Tistrella bauzanensis: one gene and its partners. The protein of the gene in region 1 interacts with the protein of each later gene in a pairwise test. Links are inferred from orthologs where the notes say so. Each region holds a gene or a part of one and is shown in the gene's direction. Other genes may lie near its edges.

Evidence for each region. The genes of interacting proteins can lie anywhere in the genome.
Region 2: the proteins of dnaE (region 1) and rplL interact in binary tests that used the Escherichia coli proteins (3 or more experiments, as listed by UniProt). The link is inferred for Tistrella bauzanensis from one-to-one orthologs.
Region 3: the proteins of dnaE (region 1) and dnaQ interact in binary tests that used the Escherichia coli proteins (3 or more experiments, as listed by UniProt). The link is inferred for Tistrella bauzanensis from one-to-one orthologs.

Annotation. Positions count from the first base shown.
Region 1 is NZ_BMDZ01000007.1:46,145-53,118, reverse strand. Bases 1,292-5,377 are described here. They hold dnaE (DNA polymerase III subunit alpha), read left to right. Parts: upstream 1,292-1,670; coding sequence 1,671-5,177; downstream 5,178-5,377. Other genes in these bases: IEW15_RS04910 (amidase), read left to right, coding at 1,292-1,569. Also shown: IEW15_RS04915 (helix-turn-helix transcriptional regulator), read left to right, coding at 1-53; more of IEW15_RS04910, read left to right, coding at 142-1,291; IEW15_RS04895 (hypothetical protein), read left to right, coding at 5,688-6,659; IEW15_RS04890 (LysR family transcriptional regulator), read left to right, coding at 6,845-6,974. UniProt on the Escherichia coli protein: DNA polymerase III is a complex, multichain enzyme responsible for most of the replicative synthesis in bacteria. This DNA polymerase also exhibits 3' to 5' exonuclease activity. The alpha chain is the DNA polymerase catalytic subunit.
Region 2 is NZ_BMDZ01000024.1:18,633-21,805, forward strand. The notes cover bases 436-3,173. They hold rplL (50S ribosomal protein L7/L12), read left to right. Parts: upstream 436-1,487; coding sequence 1,488-1,859; downstream 1,860-3,173. Other genes in these bases: rplA (50S ribosomal protein L1), read left to right, coding at 436-457; rplJ (50S ribosomal protein L10), read left to right, coding at 825-1,346; rpoB (DNA-directed RNA polymerase subunit beta), read left to right, coding at 2,555-3,173. Also shown: more of rplA, read left to right, coding at 1-435. UniProt on the Escherichia coli protein: The binding site for several of the GTPase factors involved in protein synthesis (IF-2, EF-Tu, EF-G and RF3). Is thus essential for accurate translation.
Region 3 is NZ_BMDZ01000035.1:27,538-30,796, forward strand. Bases 436-3,259 are described here. They hold dnaQ (DNA polymerase III subunit epsilon), read left to right. Parts: upstream 436-1,417; coding sequence 1,418-2,101; downstream 2,102-3,259. Other genes in these bases: IEW15_RS14735 (shikimate dehydrogenase), read left to right, coding at 436-640; coaE (dephospho-CoA kinase), read left to right, coding at 646-1,329; IEW15_RS14750 (YifB family Mg chelatase-like AAA ATPase), read left to right, coding at 2,984-3,259. Also shown: more of IEW15_RS14735, read left to right, coding at 1-435. UniProt on the Escherichia coli protein: DNA polymerase III is a complex, multichain enzyme responsible for most of the replicative synthesis in bacteria. The epsilon subunit contain the editing function and is a proofreading 3'-5' exonuclease.

The DNA of each region.
Region 1 (6,974 bases):
CCGCCCTGGGGGCCGCGGCCCCGGCTGGCCGCAGCGGCCCGGGGCCGGCATAGGTCATTTGCACCATGGTCCTCTGATCGCGGACGGCCGAAGATCACCCTGTCCGGCAACAGACCGGCAGACAACAGGGAGGAGCCACCCATGGATCTGAAAGACTATGCCGCACAGGATGCAACCGGTCTGGCAGCACTGGTCAAGGCCGGCGAGGTCAGCGGCGCCGAGCTTGCCGATTGCGCCAACCGGGCGATCGATGCCGTAAACGGCACGATCAATGCCGTCATCCGCCGGCTGGACCCGCCGGTGGCGGGTGATGATGCCGGACCCTTCGCCGGCGTGCCGTTTCTGGTCAAGGATCTGGTTCTGGCCGTGGGCGGGATACCGCAGATGATGGGCACGCGCATGCTGGCCGAGGGTGGCTTCGTGCCCCCGGTCGACAGCGAGCTGTTCACGCGCTTTCGCAAGGCCGGCCTTAATACCATTGGAATCACGGCCACACCGGAATTCGGCTTCAACGCCACCACCGAGGCGGTGCTGAACGGACCGACACGCAATCCGTACAACACCGAACGCTCGCCCGGCGGGTCGTCGGGTGGGTCTGCCGCCGCGGTGGCGGCCGGGATCGTGCCTGTGGCCCATGCCAATGATGGCGGCGGCTCGATCCGGATTCCGGCGGCGTCCTGCGGACTGGTCGGCTTGAAGCCGTCGCGTGGCCGGATCCCGTTCGGGCCATATTATGGCATGCCGCTGCTGGGCATGGCGAACGAGTTCGTCGTCACCCGCACGGTTCGCGATTGCGCAGCGCTGCTCGATGCCGTCTCCGGCCCCGATATTGGCGCCACCCTCGGCATCGCGCCGCCGGCCATGCCCTATGCCGGTGCCATTGCCGCCGACACCCGACCATTGAAGGTGGCGCTGGTACGGCACTGGCCGAAGGCGCCGGCGGTTGAACCGCAGATCGACGAGGCGCTGTCACGCACGGCGCGTCTGTTCGAGGCGAATGGCCATATGGTCGAGGAGGCGGCGCCGGACTACGACGTCGATGCCTTCAATCGTGCGAACTTCGCGGCCTGGATGTCGTTCCTGGCCGTTGGCCTCAACGGCGTGAGTGCCGCGATGGGCCGTGAGCCGGGGCCGGATACGGTCGAGGCGGTCACCCTGGCCTGCGCCCGCGCCGGCAACCGGCTGACCGCCATGGACATCGAGGACGTGTTCATGGTGATGAATACGGTATCCAGGAGTATTGGCGCATTTCTAACGCAGTACGACGTTATCCTGATGCCGGTTCTGAAGCGTACACCACTGCCGCTGGGCTATCTTAACCAGAACGATCCGGATCTGGACGCCCAGGGCTGGTATGACCGGCTGTTCGATGCAGTGCCATTCACAGCCCCGTTCAACATGACCGGCCTGCCAGCGATCACCGTGCCGGCCGGCATGCATGACGCCATGCCTGTGCCGATCCAGATGGCGGCGGGCATGGGGCGCGAGGACGTGCTGCTGCAACTGGCCCATGATCTGGAACGGCAGCAGCCCTGGCGGGATATTCGGCCGGGGGTGTTCGCCGGCTGACACGGGCCGACATCAGCGGGGCCGGGCGAGGTTGCCGCGGGCGGGGATTTGGTCCAGATTTCGAGGGCCGATCCCCGCCGCCGTCAGGAGTGCCCGGTCCCGTGTCGCATGCCGATTTCGTCCATCTCCGCGTTCACACCGCCTATTCGCTGTCGGAAGGGGCGGTGAAGACCAAGGATCTGGTCAAGCTGGTCAAGGCGCAGAAGATGCCGGCGGTGGCGGTCACCGATACCGGCAATCTGTTCGGCGCCATGGAAATCTCGTCGACTCTGCCGAAAGAGGGCATCCAGCCGATCCTGGGCATGGTGATCCGGCTGACCCGCAGCGCCGGCGAAGACCGCTTCGGCCGCAGGCCCGAGCCCGAACCGCTGGTGCTGCTGGCCCAGTCTGGCACCGGCTATGACAATCTGGGCCGGATCGTCAGCCATGCCTTCATGAAGACGCCCACCGGCGATACGCCGCAGGTGTCGGAAGACGTGCTGGCGCAATTCGCGACCGATCTGATCTGCCTGTCGGGTGGTCCGGCGGGGCCGGTGGGCGCGCGCGTGCTGGAAGGTCGCGACGACGAGGCCCGCGCCCAGGCCGAACGGCTGGCGACGATCTTTCCCGGCCGGTTCTATATCGAATTGATGCGCCATTGCGGGCCGGGGGAAACCCCGCCAGCCCTGGAAGCCGACAGCGAGCCGGGCCAGGTCGATATCGCCTATGATCTGGATCTGCCGCTGGTTGCCACCAATGACGTGTTCTTCACCACCGAGGCGATGTACGAGGCCCATGATGCCTTGCTGTGCATCGCCGAGGGCCGGCATATCGAAGACACCAACCGGCGCCGACTGACCCCCCATCATTATTTCAAATCGGCCCGGCAGATGCGGGAACTGTTCGCGGATCTGCCGGAAGCGGTTGATAACACGCTGGTCATCGCGCGGCGCTGTGCCGCCAAAGCACCCTTCCGCAAGCCGATCCTGCCCAAATCGACCCGCGATCCGAATGCGCGCGAGGAAGACGAGTTGCGGCGCCTGTCGCGTGAGGGACTGGAGGCGCGGCTGGAAAGCATCGTCTATACCTATACCCCCGGCCTGGATGCGGCCGGACGCGAGGCGGCAGCCAAACCCTATCGCGACCGGCTGGACTATGAGTTGGACGTGATCATCAAGATGGGGTTCCCCGGTTATTTCCTGATCGTCGCCGAGTTCATCCAATGGTCGAAGACCCATGGCATTCCAGTCGGTCCCGGCCGTGGATCGGGCGCCGGGTCTGTGGTCGCGTGGTCGTTGACGATCACCGACCTCGACCCGCTGCGCTTCGGGCTGCTGTTCGAGCGGTTTCTGAATCCGGAACGCGTGTCGATGCCCGACTTCGATATCGACTTCTGCCAGGACCGGCGCGACGAGGTGATCCAGCATGTCCGTGATCTGTATGGCCACGACCGGGTCGCCCAGATCATCACCTTCGGTAAGCTTCAGGCCCGCGCGGTGCTGCGCGATGTCGGCCGTGTGCTGGGTATGCCCTTCGGTCAGACCGACAAGATCTGCAAGCTGGTGCCGAACAATCCGGCCAATCCGGTCACCTTGCAGGAGGCGATCGACGGTGAGCCGGCATTGCAGCGGGCGCGGAATGAAGACGAGCAGGTGGCGCGGCTGATCAACATCGCGCTGAAACTGGAAGGACTTTATCGCCACGCCTCCACCCATGCCGCCGGCGTGGTGATCGGCGACCGGCCGCTCGATGAACTGGTGCCGCTCTATCGCGATCCGCGCTCCGACATGCCGGTCACCCAGTTCTCGATGAAATATGTCGAGCAGACCGGGCTGATCAAGTTCGACTTCCTGGGCCTGAAAACCCTGACCGTGATCACCACCGCCGAGCGGCTGATCCGCGAGGTCGATCCGGATTTCGACATCAACCGGGTGCCGCTCGACGACAAGCCCAGCTTCGACATGCTGGCGCGCGGCGAGGGCGTCGGCGTGTTCCAGCTGGAAAGTTCCGGCATGCGCGACGTGTTGCGCAAGCTCAGGCCCGACAAGTTCGAGGACATCATCGCGGTGGTGGCGCTGTACCGTCCGGGTCCGATGGACAATATCCCGCGCTATATCGCGGTCAAGCACGGCTCCGAGAAGGCCGAATACCTGCACCCGCTGCTGAAGTCGATCCTGGAGGAAACCTATGGGATCATGATCTATCAGGAACAGGTGATGCAGGCGGCCCAGGTGCTGGCCGGCTACAGCCTGGGACAGGCGGATCTTCTGCGCCGCGCGATGGGCAAGAAGATCAAGGAGGAGATGGACGCCCAGCGCGAGAGCTTCACCAAGGGAGCGGTCGACCATGGCGTCGACAAGGACACGGCCGGGCTGATCTTCGACCAGATCGCCAAGTTCGCGGGCTATGGCTTTAATAAATCACATGCCGCCGCCTATGCGCTGGTCGCCTATCAGACCGCCTATCTGAAGGCCAACTGGCCGGTGGAATTCATGGCGGCGTCGATGACCTTGGATATGCACAACACCGACAAGCTTGCCGGATTCCGTCAGGAGCTGAACCGGCTGAAGATCGGCGTGGTGCCGCCGGATGTGAACCAGTCGGATGCCATGTTCGCCGTGCGCCGGACAGCGCGGGCGCCGCGCGGCGACATTCTGTATGCGCTGGGCGCGCTGAAGCAGGTGGGGCCGCAGGCGATGGCCGAACTGGTGGCGGAACGCCGGCGGGGCGGCGCCTATGGCGATCTGTTCGATCTGTCGGCGCGGCTGGGCACCAAGGTGATCAACAAGCGCATGATGGAAAGCCTGACCAAGGCCGGCGCCTTCGATCATCTGAACGCCAACCGTGCCCAGGTGATGAACGCCATCGACATGGTGCTGCGCTATGGGCAGGCGGCGCAGGAGGAACGCCAAAGCAACCAGGTCAGCCTGTTCGGCGGACCGGGCGGCGAAGCAGTCCCCAAACCGCCGATGCCGGCGATCGACCCCTGGATGCCGATGGAACAGTTGAAGCGCGAGCTGGAGGCGGTGGGCTTCTATCTGTCCGCCCATCCGCTGGATGCCTATGACAAAGTCATGGACCGGCTGGGGGTGGTGCGTGCCGGCGATCTGGCGGCGAAACTTGAGCGGGAAGGGGCGGCGGGGTTGAAGCTTGCCGGCACCCTGATCGCCAAACAGGAGCGCCGCTCCGCCAAGGGCAGCCGCTTCGCCTTCGCCCAGATGTCGGACCCGACGGGGGTGTTCGAGGTGACGCTGTTCTCGGAGGTGCTGTCCCAGGCCCGGGATCTGCTTGAACCGGGCGTGCCGCTGCTGATCGAGGCCAGCGGCGAATGGCGCGACGATACCGTGCGGCTGACCGCCCAGAATGTCCGGTCGCTCGACGACGTCGCCGCATCGTCGTCGTCACGCCTGACCATTCAGGTGGCGGAGGAACGCGCCCTCGCTCAGATCCGCCGGGTCATCGAGCGCGAACCGGAAGGTCGCGGCCGCATCACGCTGGAACTCGACATCGATCTTGAGGGCGAACGCCAGGTGGTCCGGCTTGAACTGCCCAAGCCGGTGTCGATCACCCCGGCCCTGCGTGCGGCGCTGAAGCTGACGCCCGGCGTGACGGATGCGATCGAGACCTGAGAGCCGTCTGTTATTGGCGCGATGGCGAGAGGAGCACCGGCAGGCGCTCGGCGGGGGGCGTGTTGCGTGAGGGGGCGACCAGGATCTCGCCATCGATGATCACCATGCCGATGCCGGGCAGGTCGCCCAGTTCCACTGCCTCAAGCAGGGTCCGGCCGGCGCTGCCGGCCGGCCGGTCCATGATCACGGGATCGGCGGCGTGGCCGGGCTGGATCAGCCCGATATCATCGTGGTGACGCCGCCATGCAGGCAATGCAGCACCCAAGCGCCATGATCGGTTCGCGGCGACCATTCGCCGAGGGTTGGATGAACATGGCTGTCGATCATGGGGCTGGCCGTTTTATGCGGCGGCTGTGGCCGGTATGCGTGGGGTGGATCATGCGGATCCCGCATGACGATGTGTTGAGAGCGCATTGTTCCGAACCAGTGTCCGGCGGATAGGATGCGGAGAACATCAACGTCGTCTGCCGGCATGATCGGTGGCGCACGCGCTTTGAGGACCGCCTGCCGATGCCTTCGCGCGGAATTACCGGATTGGCCGCCCTGTTCATCGACCGCATGACCCGCCATGGCACGACGTTTCTGGCAAGCTGTGTGTGTCTGGGACTGATCTGGCCGGCCGCCGCCGATGCGGTGCGCCCGGCAATGCCGGTGATGGTCTTCATCTTTGTATTGGGCACGCTTTTGCGGGTCGAGCCGCCGGTGGTGGTCGCCACGGCCAGACGCGCCGGCGTTTCGGTGGTTCTTCCGGTCTTCGTGATGATCGCCTGTCCGATCCTTGTCGGTGTCGCAGCGATTGTGGCCGGGCTGCGGATGGATCTGGTGTTGGCGCTGGTGCTGGCGGTGTCGGCGCCGCCATCCTCGGGCACATCGGCGGTTGCCCGCATGCTTGGTCTCGATCCGGCGGTACCCCTGGTCGCGACGCTGGCATCGATGGTGTTGACTCCCCTGACGGCGCCGGTGATCGCCGATCTGTTCTCAGCCGGCAGTTCCTCGGCGGTTGCCCCCCTTGACCTCGCGCTCCGTCTGGCGCTGCTGATCGGCTCGGCCGAAGGGGCGGCACTTCTGCTGCGTCGTTTCATGGGGCGCGCACTGAACCGCCACGCCCGCGCGGTCGATGCCGTCGTGGTGACCGCACTGATCCTGTTCGCCCTTGGGACGATGTCGGGCGTGCGGGCGATGATCGAGGACGACCCCGAATTCGCCGCGGGTGTCGTCGCCTTGGCATTCGGGTGCAACATCTTCCTTCAACTCGTGGCAGGGCTGATCTTTCCCGGCAATCTGCGGATGCGGTTCACCACCGGACTGATCGCGGGCAATCGCAATGTCGGTTTGTTGTGGTCGGCGTTGGGTGCTGCGGTCACACCGACCATGGCGTTATACTTCGCGGCGAGTCAGCTGCCGATCTTCACGCTGCCGAGGTTGATCCAGTCGGTGCTGTATCGTCTGGAAGTGGGCCGCCGGACCAGGTCCGCGACCTGATCCGGCGTTGGTCGCACCCGTCGGCGAGGGTATGTCCCCGTCCGCCGCGTTCGGGTGGGGTCCATGAAAGCCGGCGTAGTTCATAAGGCCGGCGTGGTTTATCTGGAATGGGGGAGGAAAAGACCGGCTGTTCCGTGGCACCCTGTCCATCCTGCAATGGCGCGCCACAGCAGAGGGACCGACCGATGCTCGATATCCGCTGGCTGGAAGATCTGATCGCCCTGGCCGAGACCGGCAGCTTCACGCGGGCGGCTGACCGGCGCAATGTCACGCAGTCCGGCTTCAGCCGCAGGATCCAGTCACTGGAGCAGTGGG
Region 2 (3,173 bases), on another replicon or contig:
CGGCGCTGACGTCGTCGGTGCGGAAGATCTGGCCGAAGAGATCCTCGGCGGCAAGATCGACTTCGAGCGCGCGATCGCGACCCCGGACATGATGCCGATCGTCGGCCGTCTGGGCCGCGTTCTCGGCCCCCGCGGTCTGATGCCGAACCCGAAGCTCGGCACGGTCACCCCGAACGTCGCCGATGCGGTCAAGGCCGCCAAGGCTGGCCAGGTTGAATTCCGCGTCGAGAAGGCCGGCATCATCCATGGCGGCGTCGGCAAGGCGAGCTTCGACGAGGCCGCCCTGATCCAGAACATCCGCGCCTTCGTGGATGCGCTGGTCAAGGCCAAGCCGACCGGCGCCAAGGGCACCTATCTCCGCCGGGTGGCGCTCAGCTCCACCATGGGCCCGGGTGTCCGTGTCGACGTGGCCAATTTCTCGACCCAGCATGATCCGCGCGGCGGCAACGCCGCCTGATCACGACTGATCTGCCGTGCGGTGGTATCCAGCCCGCCGCACGGCACGCGTTTCCGCCGGCCGTTGATCTTTCGGGATCGGCTGCTGGCGACCAGAGACCGTCCTGTCCGAGACGGCAGGTGCCCCGGGTAACCGGGGCCTAAAGGGGGCGACCCCGCCTGTCCAGACGGCGAGAAATCGATCCGGCACGGCCCGTCTACACGGCCGATCCGGGCGGTTCGCAAACTCGCGGCAGGTGCGGACGGTGCCGCAAGGCACCACCGAGCCGTGATGCAGCCAGCCATGTCACCCCCCGCCGGGCATCTGCCGGGCGGGACGGGGCAGGGGGACGCCGCATCACATGGTAACCCACACGCGGAGACGAACCGTGGATCGTGCAAGCAAGGAAGAGCTGGTCGCCCAACTGCGCCAGTCCTTCACGTCCGCGGGCGTCGTGGTGGTGACCCATTACCGGGGCCTGACGGTGGCTGAGTCCACCCGGCTGCGGCTTGGGATGCGTGAAGTCGGCGCATCCTTCAAGGTCACCAAGAACACGCTCGCCCGCCTGGCACTCCAGGGAACGGCTTTCGAGGACATCACCCCGCTGTTCAACGGTCCGACCGCCATTGCGGTGTCGGCGGATCCGGTGGCAGCGGCCAAGGCCGTGATGAAGTTCGCCAAGACCAACGACAAGCTCGTGGTCGTCGGCGGCGGCATCATCGGTCAGTCCCTCGACGCCGCCGGCATCAAGGCCCTCGCGGACCTGCCGTCGCTCGACGAACTGCGCGGCAAGCTCATCGGTGTGCTTCAGGCACCGGCAAGCCGCATCGTCGGTGTGCTGCAGGCCCCCGGCGCCCAGGTCGCCCGGGTCCTCAAGGCCTATGCCGAGAAGGACCAGGAGGCAGCCTGATTGTCAGGCAGCCTTTCCCCGGACGTACAGACATCATCATGACCAGCCGCCATCACGGCGCATATGGACCGGCAGCCCCGCGGCGCCGGACCCTGGCTCTGACGGCTGGATCACCCGGATCGAAGTTCAGGAGTTACGAAAATGGCCGATCTCAATCGCCTTGTTGACGAGCTGTCCGCCCTCACCGTGATCGAGGCCGCCGAGCTGTCGAAGCTGCTCGAAGAGAAGTGGGGCGTGTCCGCCGCGGCCCCGGTCGCCGCCGTCGCCGCCGTCGCCGAGGCCGCGGCCCCGGTCGAGGAGAAGACCGAGTTCGACGTGATCCTCACCGACGCCGGTGACAAGAAGATCAACGTCATCAAGGAAGTCCGCGCCATCACCGGCCTTGGCCTGAAGGAAGCCAAGGATCTGGTCGAAGGCGCGCCGAAGGCGGTGAAGGAAGCGGTGACCAAGGACGAAGCCGCTGCCATCAAGAAGAAGCTGGAAGAGGCCGGTGCCAAGGTCGACGTGAAGTAATCACGCCGGTTTGCGTACCGCTCCTTCGGAGCGATCCGGCCGCCGGTCTTCATCGACCGGCGGCCGCCGCGCCGCCCGATCCCGGTTCCGGGGCGGGCGGCGTTGCCTTGCCCGCACCTCAGGCCGGCCGAGGCGCCAGCGGCAGATGGCCGTCCCCGGATGTGGTCGCCGGTCCCTTCTTGTGGGGCGGTTGAGGCTTTGCAGAAAATGCTTCCATCCCAGGGGTGGTTCGGGTATGTTTCCAGGCTCGCAAGTAGTGACAGGCAGCTTTGGCACCGCGGCAGGCTGGACTCAAACGGCATCTACTTACGGGTTTCATCGGGCGTCATGCGGGATCCGGCATGGCGCCGCAACCGCTTGCGTATCGGCCAACGGGAAACCGGCGGCGACATGCAGGCGATCGTCCCTCGGCGGAGGACGCGATCCCGTCATGGGCGGGCACGCAACGGGACTTGATGATGGATGGCTGGTCGGCTCATCGCGACGTGCGCATGCATGTCGGCGAGTGCCGGCCGTTTTCGTCAGCCAGGGACTGTCCGACGGTCTGCCCGACGCAGTCCGACTGCCTTAGAGGGCGATGAGTGCTGGATCGACCGATCGGGGATGGCCGGATATATGCCGGGATCCCGCGATCGGGGCGAGCGCATGAATTGACGGCGCTGACGCCGTAGAAAAACGGTTCGAGAGGAACGACGATGGCATACTCGTTTACGGGTCGCAAGCGCGTTCGGAAGAGCTTCGGTCGCATTCCCGAAGTCACGACGCTGCCGAACCTGATCGAGGTCCAGAAGAAGTCGTACGATCAGTTCCTTCAGCTCGACGCCGATCCGGCCCAGCGCCCGGACAGCGGCTTGCAGGGCGTGTTCAAGTCGGTTTTTCCGATCAAGGACTTCTCCGACCGCGCGACTCTTGAGTTTGTGCGGTACGAGCTTGAGACCCCCAAGTTCGATGTCGAGGAATGCCAGCAGCGCGGCATGACCTTCGCCGCGCCGCTGAAGGTGACGCTGCGTCTGGTCGTGTGGGACATCGACGAAGACACCGGCGCCCGGTCGATCCGCGACATCAAGGAGCAGGACGTCTACATGGGCGATATGCCGCTCATGACGGACAAGGGCACCTTCATCGTCAACGGCACCGAGCGGGTCATCGTCAGCCAGATGCACCGGTCGCCCGGCGTGTTCTTCGACCACGACCGTGGCAAGACCCATGCATCGGGCAAGCTGCTCTATGCGGCGCGCATCATTCCCTATCGCGGTTCCTGGCTCGATTTCGAGTTCGACGCGAAGGATCTGGTCTATGTGCGGATCGACCGGC
Region 3 (3,259 bases), on another replicon or contig:
GGCGATGGTCGATCATCTCGATCCCGCCGCCCGCGCGATCGGGGCTGTGAACACGCTGGTCTTCGATGACGCCCATGGCATCGCCGGCTATAACACCGACGGCTATGGTTTTGGCGCGGCGCTCGCAGCGGGTGGCCCCGGCCGTGACGCGGCGGCGCCGGCGCTGGTGCTGGGGGCGGGTGGTGCCGCGCGCGCGGTGGTCCATGCCCTCGCCACCGCCGGATGCGCCGAGATCCGGATCGCCAACCGCGGCGCGGCGCGGGCGGCGGCGCTGGCGGCCGATCTGGCGCCGCATCTGCCCGGCTGCCGGCTGGTGGTGGTGGATTGGCGGCAGCGAGGGGACGCGCTGGACGGCTGCGGCACCCTGGTCAACACCACCAGCCTGGGCCTGGCCGGCCAGCCGCCGCTTGAGATGGCGCTGGATATGGCCGGCCCCGGGCTGGTGGTGTCGGATATCGTCTATGATCCGCTGGACACAGCCCTGCTGGTGGCCGCACGAGCACGCGGGCTGGTGGCGGTGGATGGGCTGGGCATGCTGCTGCATCAGGCGGTGCCGGGTTTCGAGCACTGGTTCGGTCTGCGGCCGGTGGTCGACGATGCCCTGCGCCGCCATGTCGCGGCCGATCTGATCGGAGACTGAGATTTATGCAGATCATCGGCCTGACCGGATCGATCGGCATGGGAAAATCGACCACCTCGACCATGCTGCGGCGGCTGAAAGTGCCGGTCTTCGATGCCGACGCCACGGTTCATCAGTTGCTGGCGCCCGGCGGTCGCGGCTTCGGGCCTGTGGCCGAGCGCTTCCCTGAGGCGGTGCGCGATGGCCGCATCGACCGGGTGGCGCTGGGCGCCAGGGTCTTCGGCCGCAAGGCGGAATTGCGGGCATTGGAGCGGATCCTTCACCCGCTGGTCCGCGACGCCCAGCACCATTTCATCGCAACCCATGCCCGCCGGCGCGCGCCGCTGGTGGTGCTGGACATTCCGCTGCTGTTTGAAAGCGGCGGCAACCGGCGGGTCGATGCGGTGCTGGTGGTGAGCGCCCCCAACTGGGTGCAGGCGCGCCGCGTGCTGGCGCGGCCGGGGATGACCCGGCCCAAATTCCGCGACATCCTGGCCAAACAGGTGCCGGATGCCGAGAAGCGCCGCGGCGCCGATGCGGTGATCCAGACCGGGCTTGGCCGCGCCCATGCCTTTCGCGCCCTGACCCTGGCCCTGGACCGGCTGGCCGGCCGCCCGCACCGGATGTGGAAGAGCCATTGGCAGCGCCCGCGCCTGCACCATCCGCGCATCCAGCCACCATCCGGCGCCAGACGGCGGCCGGGCGGCTGACACCGCCCCCCCGATCAGGCCGACCTCGATCAAGTCGTTCCGCACGCTCTTTCACCCAACCCACCCAGTTCACCCGGAGACCCGCCCGATGCGCGAGATTTCGTTCGACACCGAGACCACCGGTTTTGATCCGGCGACCGGCGACCGGATCGTCGAGATCGGCTGCGTGGAGATTCTGGATCAGGCCCGCACCGGCGCCGAATTCCATGTCTATATCAACCCGGAACGCGACGTGCCCGAGGCGGCGGTGGCGGTGCATGGCCTGACCTGGGAGCGGCTGAAGCCCGAACCGGTGTTCGCGGCGGTGGCGGACCGGTTTCTCGACTTCGTCGGCGACAGCCCGCTGGTGGCGCATAACGCCAGTTTCGACATGCGGTTCATCAATGCCGAATTGACCCGGCTGGGCCGCGCGCCGATCCCGATGAGCCGGTCGATCGATACCGTGCAGATGGCCCGGATCCGGTTTCCCGGCGCGCCGGCCAGCCTGGACGCGCTGTGCCGCCGGTTCGGCGTCGACAACAGCGGCCGCGACCTGCATGGCGCGCTGCTCGACGCCCAGCTTCTGGCGGAAGTGTATCTGCACCTGCTGGGCGACCGTCAGCGCGGCTTCGATCTGGCCGCCGACCGCCGGGCCAGCGGCCAGACCGATGGCCGCCGCCGCACCATCGCCCGCCCGCCCCGCCCCCATGCGCCGACACCGGCCGAACTGGAAGCCCATCAGGCCTTTATTCTGAAAGAGGTCAAGGCGGCGTTGTGGCTGGCTGAAGATTGAGCCGGGCACGACCACGGCTTTTCAGTCCCGGCCGTCGCCCGCCGTCTTCTTCCGTGACCGCCCTTTGTGGCCATCTTGTTTCTGCGGCCATCTGCATCGGCGCAGCCTGTGCCGCGGCGCGGGAGTCATTGACAGATCCATAGGGTGGAATCTGACCGGCGGGATAATATTTCACAAATCGAGATAATCTGCTGTTGGATGACATCATGGTTAAAGCCCAACTCCCGGATCATTTGACTATGGGGGAACCGGCCAGATCATGGCAGCTATGACTGCAATTTGGTCCGGAGCGATTGATATTTTGGATAGTTTTTCAAGGTAAGATGGAGAGACATGGTGATTTTTACCTTGCCTTCTACGCTTTCGTGGCGATCTTTGATGAAGAGACGTGATATCCGTCTGCGGATACACGATTTAAGGTTTCTTCGGATAATCTAAAACTACCGTTGCGTGCCTATCCGCGGTATAGCCTGTTCACTCACACTGGGCTTTCTTCTTTAGGTAACGAATTAACCATAGTACTATCGTATCGGTAGTTTATTCGTGTTGATTACCCGTCAAGGTATTTAAGCTTGTCTGACAACCCGCTTTAGCTGTAAATGTCGGGCAGGACTTGATTTAAACTCCATGATTATTGACGAAATCATGGCGGTCGACTAACGATCAGGTAGAACAGTATGGCGCACAGATAGCACGCCACACGCCCACGGCGTGCGGCGGAGGAGTTTCCTGCGTGCAGGCGTTGTGGATTGAGTGCTTCGGCAGCGGCCGGCCCGCTGGTGCGCGCGGCCGTGCCGATGTGATGTGCGTCCGGCGTTTGTTGAAACCCACCGGCGGCAGCGGCCGGCGGGCCCTGCACGCGCATGAAATGGCTGGCGCGTGATGGCACATGTAGACACGGTGGCGTTGATCGGCATCCGGGCGGTTCCGGTCGAGGTTCAGGTGGCGATCTCGGCCGGCCTGCCGGCTTTTGCCGTGGTCGGCTTGGGCGACAAGGCGGTGACCGAGGCGCGTGAACGGGTGCGCGCGGCGCTGGGCCGGTTGGGGCTGACCCTGCCGCCCAAACGGATCCTGGTCAATCTGGCGCCGGCGGGGCTGGTCAAGGAAGGCTCGCATTACGACCTGCCGATCGCGTTGGCCCTGATGCTGGGCATCGGT